One region of the Psychrobacillus sp. 05T411 genome, then DNA from elsewhere that is predicted to be linked to it. Evidence: riboswitches for the same ligand, from Rfam matches in the RefSeq annotation. Region 1 holds a riboswitch; each other region holds the start of a gene.

Evidence for each region. A riboswitch is a leader RNA that binds a small molecule or an ion and turns the genes downstream of it on or off. The one in region 1 is predicted to bind thiamine pyrophosphate.
Region 2: linked by a shared signal. The riboswitch ahead of AC1DFT_RS09320 (YkoF family thiamine/hydroxymethylpyrimidine-binding protein) and the one ahead of tenA (thiaminase II) in region 1 are both predicted to bind thiamine pyrophosphate.
Region 3: linked by a shared signal. The riboswitch ahead of thiT (energy-coupled thiamine transporter ThiT) and the one ahead of tenA (thiaminase II) in region 1 are both predicted to bind thiamine pyrophosphate.

Annotation. Positions count from the first base shown of each region.
Region 1 covers NZ_JBFTLO010000006.1:77,203-84,838, forward strand. The annotation lists gene AC1DFT_RS06505 (type IA DNA topoisomerase) at 1-1,744, shown strand, start outside; gene thiE (thiamine phosphate synthase) at 1,795-2,412, opposite strand; gene thiM (hydroxyethylthiazole kinase) at 2,402-3,211, opposite strand; gene thiD (bifunctional hydroxymethylpyrimidine kinase/phosphomethylpyrimidine kinase) at 3,227-4,033, opposite strand; gene thiW (energy coupling factor transporter S component ThiW) at 4,002-4,523, opposite strand; gene tenA (thiaminase II) at 4,635-5,318, opposite strand; TPP riboswitch at 5,578-5,682, opposite strand; gene AC1DFT_RS06535 (DUF4179 domain-containing protein) at 5,826-7,636, opposite strand, start outside.
Region 2 covers NZ_JBFTLO010000009.1:8,822-20,037, reverse strand. The annotation lists gene AC1DFT_RS09360 (ribonucleotide-diphosphate reductase subunit beta) at 1-38, shown strand, start outside; gene AC1DFT_RS09355 (YqcI/YcgG family protein) at 213-947, opposite strand; gene AC1DFT_RS09350 (dimethylarginine dimethylaminohydrolase family protein) at 1,121-1,972, shown strand; gene AC1DFT_RS09345 (VOC family protein) at 2,094-2,465, opposite strand; gene AC1DFT_RS09340 (DUF1697 domain-containing protein) at 2,764-3,264, opposite strand; gene AC1DFT_RS09335 (energy-coupling factor transporter transmembrane component T family protein) at 3,299-4,054, opposite strand; gene AC1DFT_RS09330 (ABC transporter ATP-binding protein) at 4,035-5,405, opposite strand; gene AC1DFT_RS09325 (ECF transporter S component) at 5,398-5,976, opposite strand; gene AC1DFT_RS09320 (YkoF family thiamine/hydroxymethylpyrimidine-binding protein) at 5,981-6,562, opposite strand; TPP riboswitch at 6,643-6,748, opposite strand; gene AC1DFT_RS09315 (2-hydroxyacid dehydrogenase) at 6,873-7,832, shown strand; gene AC1DFT_RS09310 (aldehyde dehydrogenase family protein) at 8,136-9,524, shown strand; gene AC1DFT_RS09305 (iron-containing alcohol dehydrogenase) at 9,543-10,664, shown strand; gene AC1DFT_RS09300 (TRAP transporter substrate-binding protein) at 10,699-11,216, shown strand, end outside.
Region 3 covers NZ_JBFTLO010000016.1:41,560-52,775, forward strand. The annotation lists gene serA (phosphoglycerate dehydrogenase) at 1-1,471, shown strand, start outside; gene AC1DFT_RS13640 (HAD family hydrolase) at 1,637-2,413, opposite strand; gene AC1DFT_RS13645 (DUF3298 and DUF4163 domain-containing protein) at 2,464-3,072, opposite strand; gene AC1DFT_RS13650 (AAA family ATPase) at 3,127-3,858, shown strand; gene AC1DFT_RS13655 (VanZ family protein) at 3,859-4,422, shown strand; gene AC1DFT_RS13660 (Fur-regulated basic protein FbpA) at 4,481-4,639, shown strand; gene AC1DFT_RS13665 (DEAD/DEAH box helicase) at 4,755-5,906, shown strand; gene AC1DFT_RS13670 (aminopeptidase) at 5,909-7,138, shown strand; gene AC1DFT_RS13675 (SGNH/GDSL hydrolase family protein) at 7,154-8,023, shown strand; gene AC1DFT_RS13680 (magnetosome magnetite crystal formation protein family) at 8,220-8,546, opposite strand; gene AC1DFT_RS13685 (M20 family metallopeptidase) at 8,597-9,664, opposite strand; TPP riboswitch at 9,770-9,861, shown strand; gene thiT (energy-coupled thiamine transporter ThiT) at 9,927-10,508, shown strand; gene map (type I methionyl aminopeptidase) at 10,556-11,216, shown strand, end outside.

The DNA of each region.
Region 1 (7,636 bases):
GTGGATAAATTCCCTGGAAGTCGAAGAAGTACGAAAAGGATTTGCTAATTTACAAGATAATCGCAAAGATCTTCTTTTATATGAAGAAGCGAAAGCTCGTCAAATTAGCGATTGGCTTGTTGGAATGAATGGCTCCAGATTATATTCTCTTTTATTGCAAGGACAAGGTATTAAAGAAGTCTTTCCTATAGGACGCGTGCAATCTCCAACTATCTACTTGATTTATCAACGACAAATGGAGATAGAAACCTTTGTTTCCGAGCCCTTCTTTGAAATTGAAGCGATATTTACAGCTGAACACGGCACTTATAAAGGAAAAGCAAAAGCGAAGGAACCGAAAAGAGAAATTATACAGGCCTTGCTTGCACAGCATCATATTCAACCAAATTCACCAGGTGTTATTACTTCTGTGGAAAAGCTGGATAAACGGATGCCACCACCACAGCTCCATTCTTTATCCACATTACAGGCAACTGCAAACAGATTATGGAAAACAAGTCCGGCAGACGTATTAAAGACGATGCAAGGTCTTTACGAAAAGAAACTTGTTACGTATCCTCGTACAGATTCGCGTTATATTACGCCAAGTGAATTTTCCTATCTTGCTGCACAAGTATCCGATTATCAACAGCTCATTGGGCAGCCCTTCCCTGTCCATTCGCTTGCACCTAAAAAGCGGTATGTGGACAGTTCAAAGGTACAAGAGCATTATGCTATAATACCAACGAAAAAACTTCCTACACAAGCTAAGCTTGCTGGTTTATCAAGTATAGAAAGAAACTTATACGAAGAAATTGTACGTACGACACTCGCTATGTTTCATACCGATTATTTATATACGGAAACGAAAGTGACGACGGATGTAAATGGGTTACCTTTCTTTACAACCGGAAAGACAGAGCGTGATAAAGGTTGGAAAGCTTTATTTGTTCGTTCTTCTAAGGAAACTGAAAAAGATGAGCCCTCCCTACCCACTTTACGTGAGCAGGAAATAGTGGAAAGTAATATTGATATAAAAGAAGGAAAAACACAGCCTCCGAAACCTTATACAGAAGGTCAACTGATCGCCATGATGAAAACTTGTGGAAAGCTTGTGGACAATAAAGATGAAACAGAAATTTTAAAAGAAGTAGAAGGCCTTGGTACAGAAGCGACTCGAAGTGGCATTATCGAAACGATAAAACGTCATGGCTATATCGACGTCAAGAAAAATATCGTCTCCATTACGGATAAAGGGCGCGTTCTTTGCCAGGCAATTGAAGGAAATCTACTCGCAAGCCCATCCATGACTGCGAAATGGGAAACTTATTTGCGAAAAATAGGTAATGGTGAGGGCTCACAAGAACGATTTCTCGGCAGTATAGCGAAATTCATTCACAGCTTATTGCAAGAAGTTCCGAATCAATTAAAAACAAAAAACATAGATATAAAACTTGCTCCTCGTGCATCAAAATATGATTCGAAATTCAAAAGAGATCCTATTGTAACTTGTCCCAAATGTCAAAAAGGGTCCATAATTGCCCATAAAAGTTTTTATGGTTGCACAGAATACAAAAATGGCTGTACACAGACCTTTAATGGATACTTTTTAAAGAAAAAAATAACGCCTAGCCAAATAAAACTGCTTTGTACGAAAGGTAAGACAAATATGATTAAAGGCTTTGTAGCAGAAAATGGTCAGACGTTTAATGCTAGTCTTTCTTTTGAAGAAGGTAAAGTGAAGCTTGATTTTGCAAAAGAATAAATAGAAGAAGAGGATGTTCCTGCCAAATACAAAGGACATCCTCTTTTATACTATTGCTTAAACTTTTCTAAAAAATTTTGAGCGACAAGAGAAGGGTTATTCGCTTTCATTATAGCTGACACCACAGCAACACCAGCAAGTCCTTTATATCGGAGTGTGTCTAGATTATCTATCGTAATACCCCCAATTGCCACGACAGGAATTGAAATATTTTTCGTAATTTCTTCAAGTACTCCCTGCGTTAAAAGCTTGGCATCCTCTTTTGTACCTGTTGGAAATACGGAACCCACTCCTATATAAGTTGCCCCATCCCTTTCGGCATTCATGGCTTCTTCTAGGTTTCCTGCTGAAACACCAATAATAAATGACTTAGGGACGATTTCCCTTACAGTAGCAAGAGGTAAATCAGACTGTCCAATATGCACGCCAGCTGCATTTACTGCGATTGCTATGTCTATTCGATCATTTATAATCAACGGGACATTATAAGAATCTAACAGTTCTTTTAATACTTTTGCTTTCTCATAAAACACTTTTCCTAAACTACTTTTCTCTCGGAGCTGTACAATCGTCACGCCGCCTTTAATTGCTTGCTCCACCACTTTTAACAATGAATCTATGGAGACTGATTCTTCCGTTACTAAATACAATGTCATATCAAGATTCAACAATAGAGACCTCTTTTCTCCATATATTTTCATCTAAATGAGAAATTTCATCCATCAATTTAACTTTAAATTGACCAATTCCTGCTCCTTCAGAAAGATCCTTTTTCGCTCTTTCTCCTGCTAGACTCATGGCTGACATACCCCCGATACTTGCAGAAAAATAATCATCTGTCGTTCCTGCAAAGCTAGCTATTAAAGAGGTTGTCATGCATCCTGTACCTGTAACTTTAGTTAACCAAGTATCCCCATTTTCAATTTGAACGATTTCTTTTCCATTGGATACAACATCTACTTTTCCACTGACTACTACAACACAAGAAAAAAGATTTGCAGCCTTCATCGCAAGTTCTTTACCATCCAAGGTGTTATCCCCTACATCTACTCCGCGTGTCTTTCCTACCCCACCAATTAGTGATTGTATCTCGCTCGCATTCCCCCTAATAATTGTAACTCCCACCTTTTGTAACAGTTCCTTTGCTAACGTTTTTCGGTAAGAAGTAGCTCCTACCCCTACAGGGTCAAATACAATGGGGATTCCTTTCTCGTTTGCTGCTTTCCCAGCAAGTATCATTGCAGAAAAAGTCTCCGCTTGAATCGTCCCTATATTAAGCACTAATGCGTTTGCTAATTGCACCATTTCTTCTACTTCCTCTACACTTGTTGCCATCACAGGCGAAGCCCCAATTGCAAGTGTTACATTCGCACAATCATTGATCGTTACTGCATTTGTTATATGGTGAACAAGTGGGTTTCGACTGCGGACAAGTGAAAAAAGGTCGCCTACTACTTTTTTATTCATTTAGTATTCTCCTATCTATTTCATTCCTATTTTTGAACTCTCGTATAAATCATAAAAATGATGTGTAGGCCCATGTCCCGAACCTAAAGGCAAACTATGTGTAATCGCAGTCGTTATATACTGTTTTGCTAATGTCACTGCTTCTAGTAAAATAGAACCTTTTGCCAGATTTGCTGCAATTGCAGATGATAATGTGCAACCTGTGCCATGAGTATTTTTCGTATCAACTCGTTTAGCTTTTAACCAATGGAAGTCCTCTCCATTGTAGAAAAGATCATTTGGAGGTCCCATTAAATGTCCTCCTTTTATCAATACAGATTCGACACCCATCTTCATTATTTGCTCACAAGCTTTATACATCTCTTCTTCCATTTGCAACGTTCTTCCTATCAACACTTCCGCCTCTGGAATATTTGGTGTGATAATAGAAGAAAGAGGAAGTATTTCTTTCTTTAAAGCCTCTACTGCAGATTGCTCTAAAAGATAATGACCGCCTTTTGAAACCATGACGGGATCAACGACGATATATTTTGGTTTATATTTTTTTAACGCTTCCGCTACTACATGAACTGTTTCAACATTTCCAAGCATCCCAATTTTCACGGCATCTACTCGAATATCGTCAAATACTGCTTCTAGCTGATCTTCAATAATATTCAAATCAATTTGTTGAACAGAACGTACCTCCTTTGTATTTTGTGCTGTGACCGCCGTAATTACGGACATTCCGAATGCACCGTTTGCAGAGATTGCTTTAATATCTGCTTGGATACCTGCTCCTCCACCTGAGTCAGATCCTGCTATTGTAAGCACTGTTTTCATCTAATAGTCCTCCGATCACTTTGTTTTTCATCATTACTTTTAACAAGCCAAATGCTAGCAATGCTCCCGTAAACGAACTAAACATAAAAGCTGGCACAAACCCAAATACCGTTAGCTCTTTTCCAAATAAGAGAACTCCAATTGGATAAGTTGCAATGGCACCGAGAATACCAGTACCAATCACTTCTCCTACAAATGCAAATCCAACCTTCTTCGTTTTCATATAAAAGATACTAGCTAAAAGCGCTCCAATAACACTTCCTGGATAAGCAAAAATAGATCCTGTCCCAAACAGATTTCGTAAAGTAGAAACGATTAATGCCCCACCTACTGCATACCAAGGACCTAATAAAACAGCTAACAGGACATTTGCGAAATGTTGAATTGGGAAAATCTTTGCAAAACCAACTGGTATAAAAATGAGATGACTAGAAATGGTCGTAATTGCAATAATAAGTGATGTCAATGTTAGCTTTCTTGTTTTATTCATACATTTCACTCCTAAAATCAATTATGCCTCGGCGTAATTGCGTCCAGATTTTGAATTGCGCTTGAGGCCAGCAAGATGTTGGTCACTCAGGCGTCTTTTTGCTGAATCAAGTTAGATTGGCCATTCCTCTAGTTGATCGTTCATTTCCCAAAACAGATATTCGAACTTAGACGTCATTTGGAAGTGTTCTTCGATTCGTGCCAGCTCCCATTCAGGTTTACCTTCTGTTAGCTGATCCATTAGCTGTATTAACCACTTGGCACCTGCTGCAAATTCTTCGGAATCGTATGTTTCAATCCATTTTGCATATTTATTAGTGGATAAGCTATCCCCATATTGTGCGCGTAGTAACTTCCCAATTTCCCAGTAATCCCAAGCACACGGAAGTAAACAGGAAACTAGTTCTACGAGTGAACCGTTTTGAGCAATATTTAACATATAGCGTGTGTATGCCAAATTTGTAGGGGTTGGCTTAGTAGCTTCCAACTCCTCTTTAGAAATTCCAAACTCTGCTGCAAATGCTCGATGTAAATCCATTTCAAAATGAAGCGTATCGTGAAGCGTTTTGGAAAAATTGGTCATCATTTCTAAATTGAGCGATTTTTGAACTCCTACTGCAAAAAGCTTGGAATAATCTAGTAGATAGACATAATCCTGCTTCATATAATGGATAAACTTTTCTTCTGCCAATGTTCCTTTTCCTAACTCCTGTACAAATGGATGTTGATGATTTTTCGCCCAAATTGGTTTTACATTTTCAAATAATCGATCACTGAATTTCTTGGTAGCATTCATACCGCTTACCTCCCAAAATAATAGTTGTTTTATTTTTCACTTGTATTTCAAGCAGGTGGACTAACTGTCGGAAAACTAACTAAATCTGCGAGTAACTGATTTAATTCTTCTTTTCGCTCATCAACTGCTTTATTAATCCGATTTTCTATTTCCTTCTTCATTTCTTTTCCCCTTCCAAGTTATATTTTTGAAAACAAAAAACCGCTCTCCATAAACGGAAAGCGGCTGTTTTCTACATAATTAAACTAAACATACGACAGTAGGGGTCCAGCTGCTTCCCTCCGCTAGTATTAACTAGATCAGGTTCAAAGGGTTTACATCCAAGATGTGTCTCAGCCTAAAATAGGCTCCCCTAGCAGTCATCTATTTAATTATTAATGCATCTAAATGGTAACATAACTATAATTAATTACAAGAATGTTTCGTTAAACAGAATTTTCATTCGGGTATATTAAAAATTTATCAGACCGGGAGTCTGGCACCCATATTGGTCTTTTTCTTCACTTATTATTCCAAAGAAATCTTCAAAACATCATCCAAATATTTTGTAGTACGATATCCATAAATCTCCAACTTCTTAGGAATCATATTTTCACCTTGAAACCGAGCGCTTTCAAGCGTATTGAAATAACGGGGCTGTTCGATTTCTTCATAGGAAAAAGAAGTTTGATACATATCGTATTCGATCCCGTTTTTATCAACAATCACTACTTCTGAATTCATGTCCGTTATACTAGGTACCTCTCCATCCTCCTTTACAAAATTGAATTGCAGCCACTCATATGCTCGATTTTCCACTTCATGATTGCTTACAACAAACTCGGTAGACTGTTCATCTTCCTGCTTGTCTATGGTGATTGTACTTCCTGCATATTCAAAAGTTTGAGGACGTTCCGGGGTAACATCCAATTCAATGGTTCTTTTGTCTTCAAATGTTAATTGGACAGATTTAAGCTGCACGTTAACCTCTTTTGGTTTTTCTCCAAAAAGTGGTTCAAATTGTGTTTGAAATGTATTCCAATTTATGTCTTGCTGTGCATCCACATAAGAGGTACTATATATATCCGCTTTCACTTTTTTATTATTTACTTGCAAATTGTTAAAATCTAGAAAATCTATACGCTTCTCTGGCTGTTCATGATTAATACCGAATTGGATTATCGTCGCCGTTAGGGCAATAGTTAGTTTATCAAATCGAACGGGAATCCCTTCTATTTCTTTAACTTCATTCAATGCATATTCGACAGAAGGCTGTTTTGTTACAGGTATCTCGAAAGTCCATTCTCCTGATTTATTTTCGATGTTGCTGTAACCCAAAAGATTTTGCCGCTCAGTAGAATCACGAATCAATTTATGAAGATTTGTTATGTGGAGTTCAATTGTCCCGTTCTCCGTTTTAAGTGGCAGCAAACTCATCTTTCCTCGATACACATTATTTTCTTCGTTATTTATATCCGATTCTAGATCAGGAGGATAATACTTTGTATAATGGGTTGTATTGTTCATGATTTCATATTCATTTTTTACTAAAACCCCATCACCATAATTCATCATATATTGGCTGTCTTCTACTGTATCTTCAATTTCATAAAAAATTAGTGTCTGAACATCATCAGCAATTACGCTCTTAATCGTAACTTTTACCCCATCGCTTTCAGCTTCTAGGTTTAGCCTTTCACCAAGGCCTTGTTGTAAAAAGGAAATCAATTGCGGATCCTCTTCTGTCCATGAATAGTAGGCCCTGGTAAATGTCCCTGTAAAGTAACCTATACCAATCAATAATACGAATACACTTGCAAAAACAAGTCCTATTCTTTTACGTTTCTTGTTCTTCTGTTGCCTGTGCTTCTCGTTTTCTTTTAGCCTTTGTTTAACATTCTCCATAAAACCAGTTGGTATATGCAAATCTTCTATTCTATCTGTAAGATTTGACAGAGTTGATATGACATCCTGAAAAGTAGCCAACTCCTCCTTACATTGTTGGCACCAGTATATATGTACTTCTAAATCAATTTTTTTCGACCGTTCCATCGTTTGTTCTAAGTAATCGAGGTAATCTTTTTGATACTCCGCACAACCATGAAAGGTTGAATCGGACCATAGTTCTTTTTTAAAAGACTGAATCCCGGAGAACAACAACTCTTTCATCTTTGTCTCTGAAACTTCAAGAAGATATGCCGCTTCTTCTTGAGAAAATTGTTGTACGTATGTAAGGATTATTGCTGCTTTCTCGTCCTTTTGTAATCGATCAAGTACTTTAAAGACATCTTGACGAGGTTCACTTTCCTCCGAAACTTGCAAACTTTTATCACGAGAAA
Region 2 (11,216 bases), on a different contig from region 1:
AAGTGAATGCGATTGATAATGGGTTTGATGATTTGTGATTTATATTAAATTCATCTAAAGTAGAAATTTAAGTAGAGAAGAGCTAATCGTTATGAGCGACTATAGTTGGTTGCTAATGATGAAAATATTCTCTTTGTTTTTTTAGCAGCGTCTTCTCTTCTTCATCCTCTTTATTCTTCACAAAAATCCCCTATTAAAAATGGGGATTTTTTTCATGCATGTGATTTGTGTTGGAATGGGCATTTACCTTGAATTGGCTCAATATCATCCCCAATAAAGAATTGCTTCCATTCATTATGGGTTGGGTCACCGAAGTGGCCGATATCTGGATGTTTAGGCAGCTGATCCCAAACTTCTACACGTTTACGAACTTTTTCACGTGACATAATTCCACCTTTTTCAGTTCCTTCTAATCCTTCGAATATCTTGCGAGGTTGAAATCCAAGCACCATCGCATTTCCTAGGTGACGTGTCTTTCTTTTCTTATATGCAGGAGCATTTCCGAAAACGAAGATTGGCTCTCCATTAAACCGGAAGTCCCATAAATAGTGATCAGGGTCGAGAGGACTGTCTTCTGGCCATTCCACTTCATCGACTTCATGTAAATATTGAAGGATATCCCAAAATTGTTTCCGGTAATCTTCAATAGAACCTTCTTTCTCAAAAGGCTCTACAAATACAAAAAGACCGTGTCGTTTGTATTCAGGTAATTTAAATAGATCTAAAAAGCCCTCTACAGCTGCCGGTAGATTACTCCAATCGGACTGATTGATATATGCATATCGGAGCTCACCTTTCAGTTCTCCACTCATTCCAAAAAAACATGGAAACGTTTTATCTGTAACCGTCTTATGAAAAGTTTCATATTCCTTGTATAGCCAACTTGGCAAGTCCGTTCTCGTATGAAAATCATCTTTAGTTAATAAAGCCTGTTCTTTTGTAATCATACAATCGCCTCCACTTATTTTTTCACATATCTCTTATTGTCTAGTCTTTACGCTACCCTAAACTAAACTTCCTAAAACAGCGATATTCAAATAAAAAATTTTACAAATAGGTTATGGAATGAATATATAGGGAATAGAAAGGAATGAATAAAGAAACAGGAGGATGACTTAGGATGAAAATAATACAAAATCAAGCTCAAATATATTGTCAAAGCGAATATGGAACACTTCAAAAAGTCGTCTTATGTGAACCTCAATATATGGAAATTAAAGAAGTGATTAATGATGTTCAAAAGAAATATATAAACGATAATATTGACCGTTCACTCGCCGTGACACAGCATCAGATATTTCAAGATACTCTACGAAATGCCGGTGTGGAAGTGATTAAACTACAACCAAGTAAAGGATACCCAGAACAAGTTTTCACTAGAGATATTGGTTTTACGATAGGAAATCACTTATTTATTTCCGAAATGGCGAACCCGATCCGTCAAGGTGAAGAGAAGGTGTTAGCTAATTGGATGAATGAACATGATATTTCTTATAAGGAGCTTACAACACATTCAATCGAAGGTGGCGATGTAATCGTAGATGGTGATCGTATATTTATTGGAATTAGCGATCGTACATGTATGAAGGCCGTTGAAGACTTGCAAAGAGAATTACCGGATTTCGAGATTCTGCCTATTCCTTTTAACCCAAAATATTTGCATCTAGACTGTGTGTTCAATATCCTTTCCTCAAAAGATGCGTTGATTTTTCCCGACGCGCTAGATCCAAAAATCGTGGAACGTCTATCGACCATGTATCATTTAATCGAAGTGAATGAAAGGGAGCAGTTCTCAATGGGAACAAATGTATTGTCTATTGGTCAAAAGCGAGTGATTAGTTTGCCAATAAACCAGGAAGTTAATGATCAGTTGAGAAAACATGGATATCAAGTGTTGGAGATCGATTTCTCGGAAATTATTAAATCAGGTGGATCATTCCGATGTTGCTCCATGCCAATTTCTCGCCAATAAGAAAAAAGAGAGGCTGGTTGTGACGTTATTCACGGCTAGCCTCTCTAAAGATAAAATGGCAATAAGTTTGCGCAAAGACCTTCGGAAACGATACAAAACTAATTTGCATTTTTTTATATTATCAAGCAATCCACTCTAATATTTCTATGCGGTTACCAAAAGGATCATGAATATAAACGCGATTTGCACCTGGCAAATCAGTATCTACAATGTAACTAACTCCGTTTTCTGCTAAATGAGTTTTCAGCGCTTCCAAATTTTCAATTTGAAAAGCAGGATGGGCTTTTTTAGCTGGTGCAAATGGTTCTTCAATACCGATATGAATTTGATAATTTGCAAACTCGAACCAAACTCCGCCTTTTTTTCTTAATGTCTCTGGCTTTTCGATTTCTTGAAATCCAAGTATTTCACCAAAAAATTGTCTTGCAATTGCCTCTGAACCTGTAGGAGCAGCTAATTGAACATGATCGATTGATTTAAAAACAAATGACATGAAAAATCCCCCTTGTGTTGTTCTAGTTTAAGCTTAACCGAAAGTTAGTTATTTGAAAATTTTATAGTAATTATAGATTGGTATAAAAAAAACTAATGACAAATAAAATTCCCTATTAAAGGTGTTTTAAATTTCCAATATATGTTATTTATTTTGCATTAATTGGCGAAGAGCAACTAATAGGCCGGTTAGAGCAATCAATTAAGAAGTAAGAGCAACCAAATCTAGCATGAAAGCGACCAATTCAACATTAAAAGCAACTAAAAAAGTTCCCACCTCTCAACAAGGTGGAAACCATCTACATTTTCAACACTATTTTATTCACTGTATTCCGATTCCGTGCAGTAGACGCCATACCGAGCTTTCTTTCAAAAAAAGCATTAGTAAATTTGGTCTGATGATAGTTTTTCGACAAACTAATGATGATATTTCGACGTTTCCATACAATAAATTCATCGTCTACTAAACTATCCAACAATGCTTGCTGTTCATCCGAAATGTCGTACGTTAAAAACATGACATACACCTGGTCTTTCAAAAAAGTAGGATGCTCTTGTATTTCTTCTAGCTCTTCCTTCGAGCGAACGACAACTGGAATTTCAAAGCCGTACGTTTCGCGAAGCGCATTCTCCATCTGCTGAACATCATAAGTCGCATTCTCAAAAATTACATTCCCTGTTTGTATATAAGTTCGTACATTTTCATAACCCATCGCTTCAAATAATGCCTTCAATGATTTCATATCCACTTTATTTTTAGCGCCTAGATTAATCCCACGAAGTAAGGCAACAAAAGACACACTTCCCACCCCCTAGTTAATATCTACTTCTATATTAACCAAGCCATAGTCTATTCGTACAGCTTAAAACTAACATGAATAGAAACAAAATAACCAAAGCTAAATCCACTTTTCCAATCGAAATCACTCGAAAATAACTACTTCTCCGTTCACCAGTAAAACCCCTTGCTTCCATTGCAAAAGCGGCACGCTCCGCCTTCCTTACAGCACCCGCAAGCATAGGGATTAATACACGCCTGACACCAAGCAAGCGCTGCAACGCATTTTTCTCAACGCCAATTCCTCTTAGTCGATGAGCTTGCCCGATTTGTATAAATTCATCTTTCAAAACAGGGAGGAACTGATAACCGACCATCACCCCATATGCAATTTTAGGAGATAGCCTTAATTGCTGCATTAAACTTAAAATGAAGGTCACAGGATTCGTAGTCATTGCAAATAATAAAGACAAACTAGAGAATGCCAAAACGCGAAAACTCAACGAAAGTGCATGATCCAATTGTAATTCCGTAATTTGCAAATTCCAAATGGACCATACAACAGGTCCTGACTGATCTTTCGCAAATACAAGCGTAGTCCAAAAATAACCGAAAGCCGTTACAAAGAACGGCAGCATGAATAACAACCATTTCTTCCAATTAATTTTACTAAAGAAGACTTGCAGCAAAAGGACACCAATCCAAAACACTAGTGGCGTCCAGGGATCAAAGAAGAAAGCCATCGTGAACATACAAACAGTAATCGCCAAAAATTTCACAGAAGGATTCATCCTATGCAAAGCATTTTTCATGAAGCATCACCTCTTTAGGAGGGAGCAGATGATGGTTCAGCAACAATTGCACATCACTCCATACTACCTCAGCTTCCATTTTCCCAGTCAAACATCCATCATTCATTAATAAAATTGAATCCGCCAAACAATAAGCAAATTCCATATCATGTGTGATGATTAAAAATGTCGTTCCCTCACAGGCACGTTCATCGATCAATTGAAATAATTCATACAAAGCTTGTGCGTCTTGCCCAGAAGTCGGCTCATCCATTAAAATTACTTCTCGTCCGTCCGAAAGCATCGCAGCGATTGCCACCCGTCGTTTCTGCCCGTGACTAACCGCAAAAGGATGTGCATCCGAAATAGATACCAATTGCAATCGAGTCAGCAGCTCATCGACGTTATTTCCACCGCCAAATCCAACTTCCTCTCGCACCTTTTTAGTAAGAAACAAAAACTCAGGAGACTGAGGAACATACCCTAATGACTTAGGCTCTACAGTCCCGCTAGATGGAATTAGCTGACATAATGCTTTCAACAAAGTCGATTTCCCACTCCCATTTGGACCAGCAAGCACAGCAATTTCTCCGCGATTTAACGCAAAAGTGGTTTCTTGCAAAAAGGATTTTGTTTGCACTTTATTAACAACTAACGAAGCATCTTCTTGTTTACTACTTTTTCTTTTTACTAAAGCAGAAGTAACTTCGGTTTTATTCAATGAAATCGTTCTTTCAAAAAAATCTCCCCATAAATCCAGTCGATGCTCAATAGCCACTATTGTCATCGTGCGTTTTTGTTGCAATTCATCTAACCACTCTACATATTTTTTAGCCGTAAATGGGTCTAAATGGGAAAGCGGTTCATCTAACAGTAAAACTTCCGGTTCCATAATGAGTGCACATGCAGTAGCAATCCGCTGTTTTTGACCACCGGAAAGTTTTTGGATAACCGAGTGGCGAAACTCAGTTAAATCTGTCAGTGCCAACACTTCAGAAATCTTTTTTTCCATTTCCTCTCGCTTCACATGTAAGTTTTCCAATGTAAATGCAAGTTCTTCTTCAACGGTTTGCATACAAAATTGAGCATCAGGATCTTGGAAAACGGTCGCTACTCGATGATTTATTTCCCCGGGAATAAAAGAAGAGCTGTCTTTGCCAAAAAGCTTTACTGAGCCAGACAAAATACCATCGCAATTATCCGGATACAAACGATTGCACAAATAAAGCAAGGTCGTTTTCCCACATCCGCTAGGACCGGTAATCACAACTCGTTCACCGCGCTGAACGGAAAATGAAAATTCTTCAAGTATCCACTTTTCCTCATCAGGATAACGAAAGCTCACTTTGTCAAAACAAATTACATCATGCACGAGCCTCACCTTTTTTCGAACGTGCTATCGCATATCCTCGGAGGGAACCAGTTGCTAGCAATCCATCTGCTACCGCCTTACCGCCTACTCCAGCAAGTAATGCACCGCTCATTATGCGAATTCCTAGCATTAATGCTACATAGCCGGTGCTATACACAGCGAATCCACCTAAAAAGTATCCGTACACAAAACTAAATACAGAAGAACCAACACCGGCTAACATCAATACCCACAAATCAAATCGTTTATAACGAGTCGCTGCAAACACTGCTTCCGCCCCTAAACCTTGAATAACTCCTGAAAGTATTAAGCGCGGTCCAACTGCATTCCCAAGTAAAACCTCAATGGCAGCAGCAATCGTTTCTGAAACGACTGCAGCACCGGGCTTACGAATAATGTACATACAAATAATGGACACGATAAACCAAATACCGAAAATCCATTCATAGGCAATTGGACCGATAAATCCAGCCCAAATATTGCCGACATGTAAGAACAATAAATACACAATCCCAAACACGACTGCAAATAAAGACATCAATACAATTTCTTTTAGTTTCCAAGATTTCAACATATCATTGACCTCCATGCGAAGGACTATTAATACTCATCGAAACGGTCATGACTAAATGTTTATATTCTTCCGAACGAGCATGTGTAAAAGTCTCTTCGTAAAATGCAAATACATCATGAATATCCCCGTGAATACCGCTTGCATAATGCATGGATTCATTGAAAACCCCACGCTCTTTAGCACGAGCCACTTCTCGGTAAATGACATCCATATAATTCGGATTATTCATCGGATATAGAGCAAATTGAGAAGATACGTACTGCTTTGTCTTATCCGTGTTTGCTACTTCATCCGTTTTATCTAAATACGCATCCCCTGCAGTATCTCCTGGACAGCCGGCAGAAAAAGTCCCCGATAAGGCAACGTGTACGCCTGTTTTAGCCGCATGCAGTGTAAGTGCTTTTGCGACGTTAAACAGATGCACTTGTTTCCCACGAATAACTGTCGACACATCATCTGTATGCATCCAAACATTCGACGTATCCGTTTCTTGAAGTGCTCCTTTAATCACCGAAATAAAATCATTGGTCATCGGATGTAGCGAAAAACGAAATCCGACGATAGGGCTTAAACCACATTGCATAATAAAAAACCTCCCGATAAATTTTCATAAAAAAAGACCACATCCGTGAAGATGCAGCCACTTATCCAATATGAAAAATTCGGAAAGTCACCGCACTTCCTCACGCAGGTATTATCCTGATCGAGTTATAAGGGATCGGAGCAAATGCTCGCATCTCAGCCATAATGGGCACCCCTAGTGCAGAAAACGGTATGTAGTTTTTTTAAATGTGCCCCCAGTATACCCTATGAAAATTTTAATGTAAATGTAGTTGAAAAATTTCATTAACTCGTCCATGCTTAAATCATTAAGATACTTGGAGGTAAAAGCTTTGAAACAAATATTTATTACTCGTAAATTACCAGATGAAATAGTGAATCCATTAAAAGAAAAATTCGATGTGAAAATGTGGCATAGCGAAGAAATTCAAATGACCTACGATGAATTGAAAACCGAAGCAAAAGATGCACATGCTCTTTGGACAATGCTTTCAGATAGAGTAGATCGGGAATTGATGGAAAGTCTTCCTAACTTAAAAGTAGTGAGTAATTTAGCAGTTGGCTACAATAATATTGATGTAGAAGCGGCAAGAGAGCGTGGTATAGTAGTTACAAATACGCCAGGTGTATTAACCGAAACGACGGCGGATCTGACATTTGCATTACTTTTAGCAACTGCTAGACGCGTAACAGAAGCAGAGCGTGATCTTCGTGCTGGTAAGTGGAAATCATGGACGCCTATGGGACTTACTGGTATGGACGCTTTTGGTGCAACGATCGGAATTGTTGGTATGGGGCGCATCGGTGAAGCAGTAGCAAGACGTGCAAAAGGATTCGACATGAAAGTCCTATACCATAATCGCACTCGTAAAATCGAGGCGGAGGAAGAATTCGGTTTTTCGTATGTAGAACTGGATGCACTTCTGCAAGAATCAGATTTTATCGTTTTACTAACTCCTTTAACACCAGAAACAAAAGGATTGATTGGTGAACGTGAGTTAGGATTGATGAAAGAAACTGCTGCAATTATTAACGTAGCACGTGGTGGAATTATTGACGAACCAGCACTATACGAAGCATTAACGACGAATAAAATATGGGCAGCAGGACTGGATGTATTTGAAGTCGAACCAGTGCCAATGGATCATCCATTACTCACTTTACCAAACGTAACAGTGCTACCTCATATCGGAAGCGCAAGTATTCATACTCGTATGGCTATGATGCAGATGAATGCGGAGGCTATTGAAGCCGTGTTGGAGGAAAAAGAACCTGAAAATCGGGTAGTTTAACCTTAATTAATAAATGAAGTTCCAAGTTCGTAATAGAGCTTGGGATTTTTTTTATCTCATGAAATAGATAATAGAAAAATAATTGATCAAGTTAAAGAATGATACACCCCTTATATACCAAGGAATGAGCGTCCTATATTAAATATATTAAAGAAATACATTGACATATTTTCAGAATAAATATAATATTCTTTTATGAAGATATTGTATACAAAGTTAATAATGTATACAATATTTATTGTTTAGAGGATATTGTAGAAATAAAATTGTATACGCTTACAAAATGGGAAGGGGAGAGAATTCATGAACACAGAATTAATCATCAAAGATTTAGTACTAAGAGCAAGGAAAGCACAGAAGATAGCAGAGGAATTTACTCAAGAGCAGGTGGATCAATTAGCAGCAGCAATAGTTTACAAACTTTCTCGTTTGGAAATTGCCACAGAAATAGCTGAGGGATGTTTGCAAGAAACTGACATGGGGACGATAGAAGCAAAAGTTAATAAGTTAGCAAAAAAGATGCCTGCGATCTTTTATCAAATAAAGGATGTTAAAACCGTTGGAATTATTGAAAGAGATCCAGAAATGGGGATTAAAAAAGTTGCTAAACCAATTGGGGTGATTGCAGCTTTAGTACCAAGTACTAATCCAGAAGCGACCCCAGTATTTAAGGGTGTACTAAGTCTGAGAGCTAGAAATGCAATCATTTTTGCTCCACATCCCAAAAGTAAAAATACAACGAAAAAAGTTGTCGATATTATGAGAGAAGTATTAGAGAAAAACGGTGCTCCAATGGATTTGTTTATTTGTATTGAAGAACCCTCAAAGGATATGTCTCAAGAACTAATGAAACAATGTGATCTAACTATGGCTACTGGTAGTGGAGATATGGTAAAAGCAGCCTATAGCTCAGGTAAGCCTGCATATGGTGTCGGAGCTGGAAATGCAGTAGTAATAGTTGATGAAACCGCTGACATGGATGATGCATCAAATAAAATAGCTATTGGTAAAACAGGTGATAATGCCTCGGGTTGCTCAGCAGAAAACTCATTAATTATTCAAGAATCCATTTATTATGATTTTCTAGAAAAACTTAATCATGAGGGCGGTTATCTATTAAATAATGATGAAAAAGAAAAACTAAAAAATGTCATGTGGGTTGATGGTCATTTATCAAGAGATATTGTTGCAAAACCAGTTAGAAAAATTGCTGAGTTAGCTGGTATTAATATCCCAGAAAACACAAAATTTTTAATGGTTGAAGAAGAAGGTGTAGGAACAGAATATCCATTTTCAGGAGAGAAAATGTCTGTAGTTCTAACGCTTTACAAATATATTAATTTTGAGGATGGGATAGAGAAGGTTAATAGAATTACGGAGTATTCTGGATATGGCCACTCTTGTGGTATCCATTCTAACAATGTTGAGAGAATTGAGCAGTTGGCATTGCAAACAAAAACTGCAAAAGTAATTGTTAGACAACCTCATGGGGCTGCAAATAGTGGCAACTGGTTTAACGGTTTGGCAAATACATTCTCATTAGGCTGTGGAACATGGGGAGGAAATATTGTTTCAGAGAACGTAACACAAAAACATTACATGAATACAACTTGGATAGCAGAACCAATTAATAGATCTGCGGCCACTGAAGATGAGATTTTTGGAGATTTACTTACAAATGTTAAGTATTGAGTGAAGGGGAAAAAATCCATGTATAATTTCAAAATTAGACCAGAGATAAGCGAATTAAAAACTTTTGATGATTTTGTAATGCAATTTGACGTTAACAAAGAAGATACTATTTTTACTGAAAAGTTTTTATACACCAAGTACATGAAAGGAAAAGTAATGTGTAACTTTATTTTTCAGGATGACTATGGATTAGGTGAGCCGAAGGATATTGTAATTGATGAAATTCTAAAGAGTATTGAAGGGAAAGATATTCCAAGAATTATTGGAATCGGTGGGGGATCAATACTAGATATAACCAAATTGTTATGTATTGACAATGCAAGAACAACAAAAGAAATATTTGAGGATCAAATATCACTTGTAAGAAACAAAGAACTTATTTTAATACCGACTACTTGTGGTACTGGTTGTGAAGTAACTTGCGTTTCTGTAGTTGATATTACAGAGAAAAAAACCAAGATTGGAAAAAGAATAGAATCAAACTTTGCTGATCATGCAGTATTAATTGAGGAACTTCTCGATGAAATTCCAGCTGGAATATTCCTACACAGTTCGATTGATGCGCTAGTGCATGCTATGGAGATTTTTGTAGCAAGTACAACAAATCCATATAATGATATGTTCTGTAAGGAATCCATCAAAATCCTAGTGTCTAAATTTAAAATTTTAGAAGAAGAAGGGCTTGAAAAGAGATTTGATTTGATTTCTGACTTTTTAAGAGGAAGTACACTTGCAGGAATTGCATTATCGAATACACTTTGTGGAGCGGTTCACGCGTTTGCAATGCACTTTGGTAGTGTTCATAAAGTTCCGCATGGAGAGTCTAATGCCAGATTCCTAATGGGTGTTTTCAATAAATATGCGGAAATTGCTCCAAATGGAAAACTAGAAGAGCTATCTGAAATTATTGGTGAAGCATTAGGTATACCTTATACAGAGAAAAATGTTTCTTTTGAAAGATTAGAAGAGCTATTAAATAACTTGTTACCAAAAAAGAGATTAAGAGAGTATGGAATGCAAGAACAAAATATTGAATCTTATGTTGACAAAGTAATAGAAAGTCAACAACGATTACTAGTTAACAACTATGTACCGTTATCTAAAGAGGATTTAATCTCAATTTATAACAGTGTTTATTAAGAAATACATCTTTTTAAAACTAAGGAGGATTAATATGAAAAAAATAAATACTTACCTTGTTTTAAGCTTATTTGTTGGGATATTACTACTTGCAGGATGTAATTCATCAGAAGTCGAGGGAAAAGCTGTAGGATCTGATAAAGAAATCGTAATTAAATTCGGGCATGTTCTTGCGCCAACACACCCTTATCAGTTAGGTGCAGAAAAGTTTAAAGAAATTCTTGAGGCGAACTCACCGCAGCCTGTAAAAGTGGAACTGTTTCCTAGTTCGCAATTAGGAAGTGAGAGAGATTTAACTGAAGGATTACAGCTTGGAACAGTTGATATAGCTATTGCACCGGGAACTATTACATCTTTTGAACCGGCAATGGGAGTATTCGATTTACCCTATATCTTAAGTAGCAGAGAGCACGCATACAAGGTTCTTGATGGAGAAATCGGTAAAGAAATAGCATCTAAATTACCTGAAAGTAATATTAGGCTATTAGCTTATTGGGAAAATGGATTTAGACATGTTACAAATAGTAAGCATCCAGTTAATACGCCAGAAGA
Region 3 (11,216 bases), on a different contig from region 1:
AGAACGAATTGGAGAGTTTGATGCATTACTTGTTCGCAGCCAAACGCAAGTAACTCGCGAAATTATTGAAAAAGGTACAAGACTAAAAATCATAGGTCGAGCTGGCGTTGGGGTAGACAATATCGACCTACCTGCAGCAACAGAACGTGGAATTATCGTTGTAAATGCACCAGACGGCAATACAAACTCAGCTGCCGAGCATACAGTAGCCATGCTTATGTCTCTTGCACGCAATATTCCACAAGCCTTCCATGCTTTGAAAAATCAAAAATGGGATCGCAAATCTTTTATTGGGGTGGAGCTTAAAAACAAAACACTAGGTGTAGTCGGCCTAGGGAGAATAGGAGCAGAAGTAGCAGCGCGTGCAAAAGGTCAACGAATGAATGTGATTGCTTATGATCCATTTTTGACACCGGAAAAAGCAGAAAAACTAGGCGTTCAATTTGGGACAATCGATGAAGTAATCAGTGCTGCTGATTTTATCACAGTGCACACACCACTACTGAAAGAAACGCGTCATCTAATTAATAAAGAAGCATTTGAAAAAATGAAAGACGGCGTGCAAATTATCAACTGTGCACGCGGGGGCATTATCGACGAAGATGCATTGTACAATGCGATTGTAGAAGGAAAAGTAGCTGGAGCGGCATTAGATGTATTTGAAGAAGAGCCGTTTTTAGATCATAAGCTTCTTACGCTACCGCAAGTAATCGCAACACCTCACTTAGGTGCAAGTACAGTAGAGGCACAAGAAATTGTTGCAGTGGATGTTTCTTATGATGTTGTAAGCTTTTTACAAGGTGGAGTTGTGAAGAACCCAGTAAACCTTCCATCTGTACCAAAAGATATTATGGCAAAAATTGAACCATACTTTAACCTAGTAGAAAAACTTGGTGCCTTTTTAAGTGACTTAGCAGACGGTGTAGCAGAAGAATTAAATATTTACTACTCTGGTGAGTTAGCTAATATGACGGTAGGTCCACTGACAAGAAATGCAGTGAAAGGTTTATTGAAAAGTAAACTTGGCGAATCAGTCAATGATGTAAATGCTAAATTCCTTGCTGATCGAATTGGCATTGTTGTAAATGAGCATAAAACAACAAAGTCTAAAGGATTCACTAGTTTGATAACTGTCGAAGTGAAAACAGCTACGGAAACACGTAAAGTATCCGGTACTCTGTTAAACGGTCTAGGAGCACGAATCGTGCGTGTGGATGATTTTGTTGTAGACGTAGTGCCAGAAGGTTATTTATTGTTCATTCGCCATAAAGACCAGCCAGGTGCTATAGGTCGCGTAGGAACGCTACTTGCAACGGAAGGTATTAATATCGCAGGGATGCAAGTTGGCCGTTCTGAAGTTGGTGGGGATGCGATTATGATGCTTTCTATTGATAAGCATGTGGAAGAAACAGGTGTGGAGCAATTAAAAGGCTTAGAGGATATTTATGATGCAACGCCGATTGATTTGTAATTAAACCCGATTACGAGCAAAGAAAGAGGATATCCGCGCATATCCAAGGGGAGCGAGCATAAAAAGTGCTTAATCGAGCAAAAACCGCCGCTATGCGCGCATGCCCTAACGGAAACCAGTAAAAAAGCTAGCTCAAGGTCACCAAACCTTGGACTAGCTTTTACTTTATTCAACAATCGCTAAAAGTTCTCTTAAGTTCTCAATCGTATAAGTAGGCTTTACTTCATCACTTGCCGCTTTATTCTCTCGATTGATCCAAACAGATTTCATACCGACTTTGGATGCGCCGAGTATATCGGTCATTAAATTATCCCCGACCATTAATACGTCATCCGCTGTAAGTCCGACTAAATCTAAGGCATGTTGAAATATCGATGGATCTGGTTTTCCTTTTCCGAATGCTCCGGAAATGACTATATGATCGAAGTATGGAGCGATTTCTGGTGAGATTTCTAGCTTTGTGTTTTGTAAGCTAGGCGAACCGTTTGTCATTAAAAGAAGTGTATATTTTCCTTTTAATTGATCAAGTACTTCGAAAGTTTCTTCATATATAAACGGACTTTCTTTACGCATGTTTGGGAAATAGGTAGCGAGCTCCAATCCAAGTGCTTGATCTTCAATTCCCAATTTTTTTAATCCATTTGTCCATGCTTGTTTTTGATATTCGGGAATAATGGCTTTCATCTTTTGAAAATCTTCGGTTGGGTCATCGAAAGTGCCCCATAATCCCTCGAACGGATTTATGCCAATCATTTGTGTAAAAGGACGTGTTTCGTATGTATCATATAGGGCGCTTGCTTCTTCTCGAACGGCAAGTTCTAGTGACGCTGCATCGACATTTACTTTAGTGGATGCATGCGCACATGTTTTTTGAAATGCGGTTTTCACGCTTTTATTATCCCATAATAACGTATCATCTAAGTCAAAAAATAGTGCTTTCAATAGTAAATCCCCCTTTACTAATACTTTACCTTAGTAAAGAGAGACTGTCACTAGAATGCTAGCATTTTATCGAGAGGTCCATCCGGTCGAATGATGCCCTCTATATCTTTAATCGCAATTGGGAAATAAGGAAAGCCAAATACATAAGGCGTCAGTTCATACACTTGGAAATAAATCACGAGGCTATGATCGGCAATATAATAGTCTTGGTCGGGGCTCATTTCGTTAAATTCTTCTAATAAAGGAACATCCCATGCGACCATTTTCTGTTTTATTATTTCCGATAAAACTTTTACATAATTACTGTCATGTTTAAATAAATCTTTTAAAGCATATTGCTTACCAGTCGTGACGTCAAAAGTTAGGGATTTGCAAAGAGTTAGACCGTGTGCACCACCGGTAAAAGAGTATACAATCAAAGATAAGCTCAAAATATTGCGTTGATTATTTTTTATTTCAAAGTAGCCGATCATCTCTACTAAATTTTCATTGTAAAATCCTTGTTCGATTAAAAGCTTATTCAAAACGGTAATAATATCCGCATTAATCTTTTTTTCTATATGTGGATGGGTTAAGTTAGTTACAATGGGATAGTAGATATTTACACTAGGCGAATGTTTAAAGATATGTTTTGTTTCAATGCGAGTGGGTAGATTCAAGGTTCACAGCCTTTCGAAGTTATTAATAGATAGTATGAGCAGGAGGGGATACATATGTTTTTGAAAAAAGTTTCGATATTGAATCGTGCAGAAAACGTAGAAAATCAGTATCCATTTACGATTCCAACAATCAGAAATTTAACAGAGCTTGAGCTGACAAGTAGTGTGACCTTCTTAGTTGGTGAAAATGGAACGGGTAAATCGACTTTACTAGAAGGTATTGCGGATAATTGTGAGTTTAATATGGCTGGTGGAAGCAAAAATAATTTGTATGAAGCAGATGCTGCCGAAAGCGCACTAGGAGAATATATCAGATTGTCGTGGATGCCGAAAGTAACGAATGGTTTCTTCTTGCGAGCAGAATCATTTTATCAATTCGCTTCGCATATTGACGAACTGGAAAGGGAGATTCCGGGTGTTTTAGATAGTTATGGTGGGAAATCTTTACATGAACAATCGCATGGGGAATCATTTCTTTCCTTATTTTTAAATCGTTTCAATGGTCGTGCTATTTACTTATTGGACGAGCCAGAAGCCGCGTTATCTCCACAAAGACAGCTGTCTTTTTTACGCATTATGCATGATCTTGTGGAGGAAGAAGGTTGTCAATTTATCATTGCAACGCATTCACCGATTATTTTAGGTTATCCTAATGCAACCATTCTTAGTTTTGATCATGGCAAAATTGAAGAGGTAGAATATGAAATGACGGGTCATTACCAAATAACCAAATACTTTTTAGACCATCGTGAAAAATTTTTAGAGGAATTGTTAGCAGGTGATTAAATGAATATCATTATAGCTTACTTAGACGATATGTTCTTTTTTATTTGTATAGCACTGCCGATTGTAATTATTTGGCGTATCGCTCGTTGGAAAAAGAGAGGGTTTAATGTAAAGGAAAGTTTGCACGAAATCGGTTTTCTTCTATTTGTATGTGTACTTATTGGCTTATTTTCGCAAACTATTATTCCGAAGTCAGGAGCGGAGCAAATTTACGGAACAGCCGTCAACCTACAGCTGTTCCGCGTTGTAAAAGAGACTTATAATGCAATTGTATATTTAGGGTTTTGGCAACCTTTTTATATTAACTTTCTAGGGAATATTATTTTGTTTATGCCTATCGGTTTCTTATTGCCCTTGCTTTATAGAAGGTTGGTATATTTTCCGAATACAGTGATCATTGGATTATGTATATCGCTTTTTATTGAAATTACGCAAATTCCTCAAAATAGGAGCAGCGATGTGGACGATCTTTGGTTAAATACATTAGGTGCTTTTTTCGGATATTTATGTTATTTATTCATCCATAAGCGTTTTCCAGTTTTTTCGAAAGCGTTTAAAAAATAGTTTAAAGTTTTCTTAAACGGGTAAACATACACAGTATTAACTATGCAAGGAGACATCTATGAACATGCAAACGAAAGAATCAAAAATGGAAGAAAAACGAGATAAAATGATGGAGGATTTAGTGAAGAAAGGCGTATTTAAAATTAATGGAAGACAATTGTACCAACTAAATTATTATGAATTAATGAAAGAATATATAGCAGAAGAAGAAAGTTAAAAAGTGCCGATATGACAGGCACTTTTTTTATGAATTCTAACAATTATGAAACGCTAATTGCCGATAATAAAAGTGTGGTACACTTGAATCAAACATAGATGAGGTGGAATAAAACTTGACTTTTTTACAAAATTTAAAGGAACCATTACGAGAAAAATGGGAGAAGGCAAATTTCGCATTTGCGATGCCAATACAAACCAAACTAATCCCACATATGTTGGATGGTTCAGATATAGTAGCAGAATCTCCAACTGGGACAGGAAAAACATTAGCTTACGTTATTCCGCTTTTACAAAAAGTAGATCCTACGAAGAAGCAAGTACAAGCATTAGTCGTTGTACCTTCTCAAGAACTTGGCATGCAAATTATTGAAGTTTTTCGCGAGTGGATTGCAGGTACAGACATTACCGTTGCACAATTAATCGGAGGAGCTAATATCCAAAGACAAATTGACACATTGAAAAAGAAGCCGACAATTGTAGTAGGAACACCTGGGCGACTGCAAGAACTTGTAAAAACGAAAAAACTTAAAATGCATGAAATTAAAACGATTGTTCTCGATGAAGGGGACCAACTATTAAGTAGGGAACACCGAACAACTGTCAAAGGCTTGATCGATGCAACTGTTGAAAGACAGTTAGTTGTTACTTCTGCTACGATAACCGATGAAATTGAACTAGTGGCAGAAAGAATGATGAATAATCCTATTCGTATTCAAGTATCGGCGGAGGAGATTCCTGCAAAAGGCGAAGTCATCCATAGTTTTGTTAAAACAGAGACTCGCGATAAAACGGATCTGTTAAGAAGACTCTCGCATTTAGAAGGCATGAAAGGACTTGCATTTGTAAATAGTTTAGACCAATTATTGATGAAAGATTCCAAGTTATCGTATAGAGATGCACCGATCGTTTCACTTCATTCAGAAATGAAAAAAGAAGAACGTAAAAAAGCATTAGACGATTTTAAAAATGGAAAAGTGAGCATATTAATAGCGACAGATGTTGCTGCACGTGGTCTCGATATCTCTGGTTTAACTCATGTTATTCATGTAGATGTCCCGCATTCGATCGAACAATATTTACATCGTTCAGGGCGCACTGGTCGCGCAGGAAAAGATGGGGAAGTATTGACTTTATTAACTTATTCAGATGAGAAAACGTATAAAAAATGGACAAAAGAACTTCCGAGTAAACCGGTTCAAAAAATCTGGCATCGCGGTGCGTTAATAGAAGGAAACTCTAAAACAGTAGAGAAAAAGGGGAAATAAAGATGAATTTCCAACAAAAACTAGAAGAATACGCAGAGCTAGTTGTAAAAGTTGGCTTAAACATTCAAAAGGATCAGCCTTTATTAATTGGAACAACAACAGAAACCCTAGAGTTTACTCGGCTTGTTGTAAAAAAAGCGTATGAAGCAGGAGCAAAACGAGTAGACGTCAACTATACGGACGAAGTAAACGCTCGTGCATTTTACGATTTAGCCCCAGATCAAGCATTTCATGAATATCCAAAATGGTTAGCAATGCAACGAGACGAGTTAATCGAAAACAAAGGTGCATTATTATGGATTGACGCGGACAATCCAGATTTATTGGAAGGTGTGTCAGTTGACAGAATTTCCAATTTTCAAAAGGTATCCGGAAAAGCGTTGGAAAACTATCGAAAAGCAGTAATGAATGATGTCATTACTTGGTCCATCGTTGCAATACCTTCTGAAAAATGGGCTGCTAAAGTGTTCCCTAAGTTAGATGCTGAACAGCAAATGGAAGCATTATGGGAACTTATTTTCAAAGTAGTGAGAGTTGGGGAAGGTAATGCGGTACAAAAATGGAAAGAACATATTGAAAACTTAGAAAAACGTGCCGCGCTTTTAAATGCAAAGCGTTTTAAAAAGCTCCATTACAAAGCAGAAGAAACCGATATTCAAGTAGAGTTACCGAAAGACCATATATGGTTAACAGGGGCTAGTAAAAATGCACAAAATGATCCTTATATTGCCAATATGCCAACGGAAGAAGTATATACAGCTCCTCTAAAAACTGGTGTAAATGGCTATGTGAAAAATAAAAAGCCCCTTGTATATCAAGGAAATATCGTGGATGATTTCACGTTAACTTTTGAAAATGGTGCCATTACAAAAATAGAGGCATCAATTGGTAAGGAACTTTTACACGAACTAACACAAACTGATGAAGGTGCTAAGTATTTAGGAGAAATTGCATTAGTTCCGCATGAATCTCCTATATCTGCGTCGAATGTATTGTTCTTCAACACATTGTTTGATGAAAATGCATCGAATCATTTTGCCATCGGGGAAGCTTATCCAACTTGTGTGGAGGGAGCTCGTGGATTATCTCACGAAGATTTAGAACGACTTGGACTTAATACATCGATTGTCCATGAAGATTTTATGATTGGCAGCGCAGATATGGATATTATGGGTGAACTAGAAGATGGTACAATGGAGCCTATTTTCCGGAAAGGTACATGGGCATTTTAAGGAGTTGAACATTGCATGAAGAAATGGTTTATAATAATCGTTTTTTTACTGCTTCCTTTTTCGGCTTTACCGGTTGAAGCAAAGGGTTCGGAAGTGTATATTGCGATCGGTGACTCCTTAGCTGCGGGACAAACCCCAAACCGTGCGATTGATGCTGGTTATGCAGATTTAATAGCTGAAGAATTGAAACGTTCGCGTCAGCTTGCGTTTTATTCGAAAGAACTGGCTTTTCCTGGGTTCACTACTGCTGATGTATTATCCACGGTGCAGTCGGAAGAAGCAAAAGCACTACTAAAAAATGCGACGCTTGTTACAATTTCTGCAGGTGCAAATGATTTACTAAGACTTGTTCAAGCAAACCCATCGGACGGCTCGCTTTCGTATCAACAAATTCCGGCTGATTTTGCATTAAATAGTGTAAGGAAAAATATCACCGAAATTATAAACGAAGTGAAAGAAGCTGCTCCGAAAGCTAAAATTTATGTAATGGGATATTATTTTGCTTATCCACATGCACATGAATCGCAAAAACAAGGTGTTCAAAGAGAATTGGATACATTAAATGCCATATTAAAAATGCAAGCAGAAAGTAATGGTGCGAAATTTATATCAGTAGAAGAAGCATTTGCACCTAAAGCAAAAGAACTTATTCCGAATCCGGCAGATGTGCATCCTTCGATGGAAGGATATCGTCTAATGGCAAACGCGTTCTTCGTACATTATAATAAAAATTTACAAGTACGACCAAACGAGTTGCCAAATCCGAATCCTCTATCATTTGAAGAAATTATAAACAGCCAAAAAGAAACCGTAACATCACCAGTTTCCAGAATAGAAGGCTTCGATAATTATCTATCATTAACAGCATTAAAACCATACATTTAAAAAGCTGTCTCCATTTACAGGAGACAGCTTTTGATCATTTCGTCGTTTTTTTAGCTTGTATTGCTTTTTTTACAATTGGAATGACGATTGGAGCCAATTTAATTGCAGTTTTTACGATCGCTTTTACTTTCATCATGATCTCTCCCATGCTGTTCTCTATGCTGTTTATATTCCCGTTATGAGTGTACCATAAACATTATCTCAACACGCGAATACCCTGTATAATGTTCCATATTAAAACAATAATATAAACAATTGCATATAAAAGAATAAATATTAAGGGACCAGATGCCGCCCAAAAAGAAGGCTGTTCGAAGGTCATGCTCATCGAATACGAGGTTGGAACTACAGTTGCAAAAATGATAATAAATAAAATAATCATTAAAATGACTGGTATAATATGCGAGATTAATGACTTTTTTGCATGATGCTTCACTTCTTTGTCTTGCGAAACAAAAAAGACAATAATCGGAACAATAAAAGGTGCAAATAATACGCTAAAATAGGATAGAGCACTTAACATTTTACTATTATGCACGTATTGTATCTCCTTTCCATTTTAGAAACTACGGTTCATTCCAAAGCAAATGATACTAAAATTTCTTTAAATTGCTTTACAGACGAGATAGTAACATATTCTTTTTCTCCATGCCAATCAGCACCGCTCGGTCCAAACTCAATGGCACCAGCCCCTTTTTCCGCATAGAAACGAGTGTCGGCAGATCCATGTTGGCCAAATAAATTAGTTGGCAGCTTCCTTATACCAGTCGTTATTTGTTGCAGTCTTTTTACATATTCATTATTTTCTTCTGTCGTTACTGCCGGAGCAGTGGAATGGATGATTACTTCGCTAGTTGGAAAGAGACTGCTAGCTGTATCCTTTATTTCCTTTATAATACTTCCTGCATGTTGTCCCGGAACAAAGCGAATATCGTAAGACATAATACATTCGTCTGGTACAACATTGAATCTTTCACCTGCATGTATTTTTGCCAAGTTTAAAGAAGGATAATCATAAAATGCATTACTTGCCGTTAAAAAAGAGAGTTTACGTATTTCCTGATCGAATAAGAAAGCGTGCTCTATTGCATTGATTCCTTCCCATGGACGACTTCCATGGCTGGATTTCCCTTTTAGTATGACATCTAATTGAATAATTCCTTTTGCTTGCAGTCCTATATGTAAATGGGTTGGCTCACCGCAAATGACGAAATCTCCGTGAAATCCTTGATCGACTAGGAATTTAGATGTATCTCCGAACGTTTCTTCATCTGTCACAATATGTAATTGTATTGTTTTCGTGAGTTTTTGGGGAACTAATGAAAGCTCATAAAATGCTTGCATCATAGCAGCAACCCCCGCTTTCATATCGGCAGAACCTCTTCCAAATAACTGGTCACCTTCCATAAAGGGTATGAATTGTTCAGGATTACCTGGTACCACATCCACATGCCCATTCCAAATAATACATTCGTCCCCACTACCCATTTCTGCAACTAGCATAAGTTTAGCATCATGTTCATACACTGTCGGAGTAATGTCACGTTGTTCTAACCAAGATTTACAAAATAGCAGGGCTTTGTTTGCACCTTCTAAATCATCACTTTTTATGCGGATTAAATCTTTTAATAACTCTATCATTCGAATAACCCTCCGTTATCTATTATTTCTATAAGTATACCAATGAAATAAGAGGGGTTGCATTCCTAATTTTATTGGGCTACAATGAATTCGAACTAAATAATTCATAACCACAAGGGGCGTCGCTTATGCGGCTGAGATCGTACCCTTCGAACCTGTAAGTTCAAACTTGCGTAGGGATGTGGATGGAAACTGACAATCGCGCGATGTCTGGGTCTATCCCGGGTGTCGTTTTTTTTGTGGGCAAAAAAAGGGGATTACAATGAGAAATCAACGTGTATTATTATTAGTGGAAATTGCTATTTTTGCAGCTTTAGGATACGTATTAGACTTAATTGGGTTTGGTATGCCGCAAGGTGGATCAGTTACCTTCGTACTTGTACCGATCATTTTAATTGCTTTCAGGCGTGGAGTTGTGGCGGGGCTAATTACTGGATTTTTAATTGGTTTATTGCAAGTAGTAACTGGCCGTTTTTACCCGGCACCGCTTTCTTTTGAAATTGTCGTTTTACAAGTAGCAATCGATTATTTTATCGCATTTATGGTGGCAGGATTTGCCGGTTTCTTTAGACCTTCATTTATGAAAGCATTAGAAAACAAAGATACGAAGAAAATGATTATAGCTGTTATTGCTGGTACATTTGTTGCAGCATTTCTCCGTTATTTAGCACATGTAACGTCTGGTTTTCTATTTTTTAGCGAATTTGCCGGAGATCAAAACCCTATTTTATATTCAATCATTTATAATTCTACTTATATGATTCCAGTATTTTTAGTTGCGGTATTTATTTGCACAATTCTGTTCGTAAAAGCACCACGTCTTTTACTGCCGAATAGACTATAAATATGATATGATTATCGTACAGTTAATGAAGAAGGGATCTTATATAGATGATTGTACAAACAAATGAAGAGTTAGAAGCGTTAAAAAAAATCGGCCGAATTGTGGCAGAAGTACGCGATGCGATGCAGGCTGCAACCAAACCAGGTATCACAACAAAAGAGCTAGATGAAATTGCAGGCAAAATGTTCACAGAAACTGGGGCAATTTCAGGACCAAAAGGGGAATACGATTTCCCAGGATATACTTGTATTAGTGTAAATGAAGAAGTTGCCCATGGTATTCCAGGTTCACGTGTCATAAAAGAAGGTGACATGGTCAATATTGACGTGTCAGGTTCTTATGAAGGGTACTTTGCGGATACAGGTATCTCTTTTGTAGTTGGAGACGGCTACCCAGAAAAAGAAAAACTATGTACTGTAGCAGAAAGTGCCTTCAACCGTGCGATGTTAAAAGTGAAGACAGGTGCTCGCTTAAACCAAATCGGTAAAGCAGTGGCAAGAGAAGCAAAAGACAATGATTTACACGTTATTATGAACTTAACAGGTCATGGTATTGGGAAATCACTGCATGAAGCACCACAACATGTATTAAATTATTACGATGCATGGGACCCAACGATTTTAAAAGAAGGTATGGTACTTGCGGTAGAGCCATTTATCTCCGAAAAAGCAGAACATATTGTAGAGTCTGGGGACGGATGGACATTCG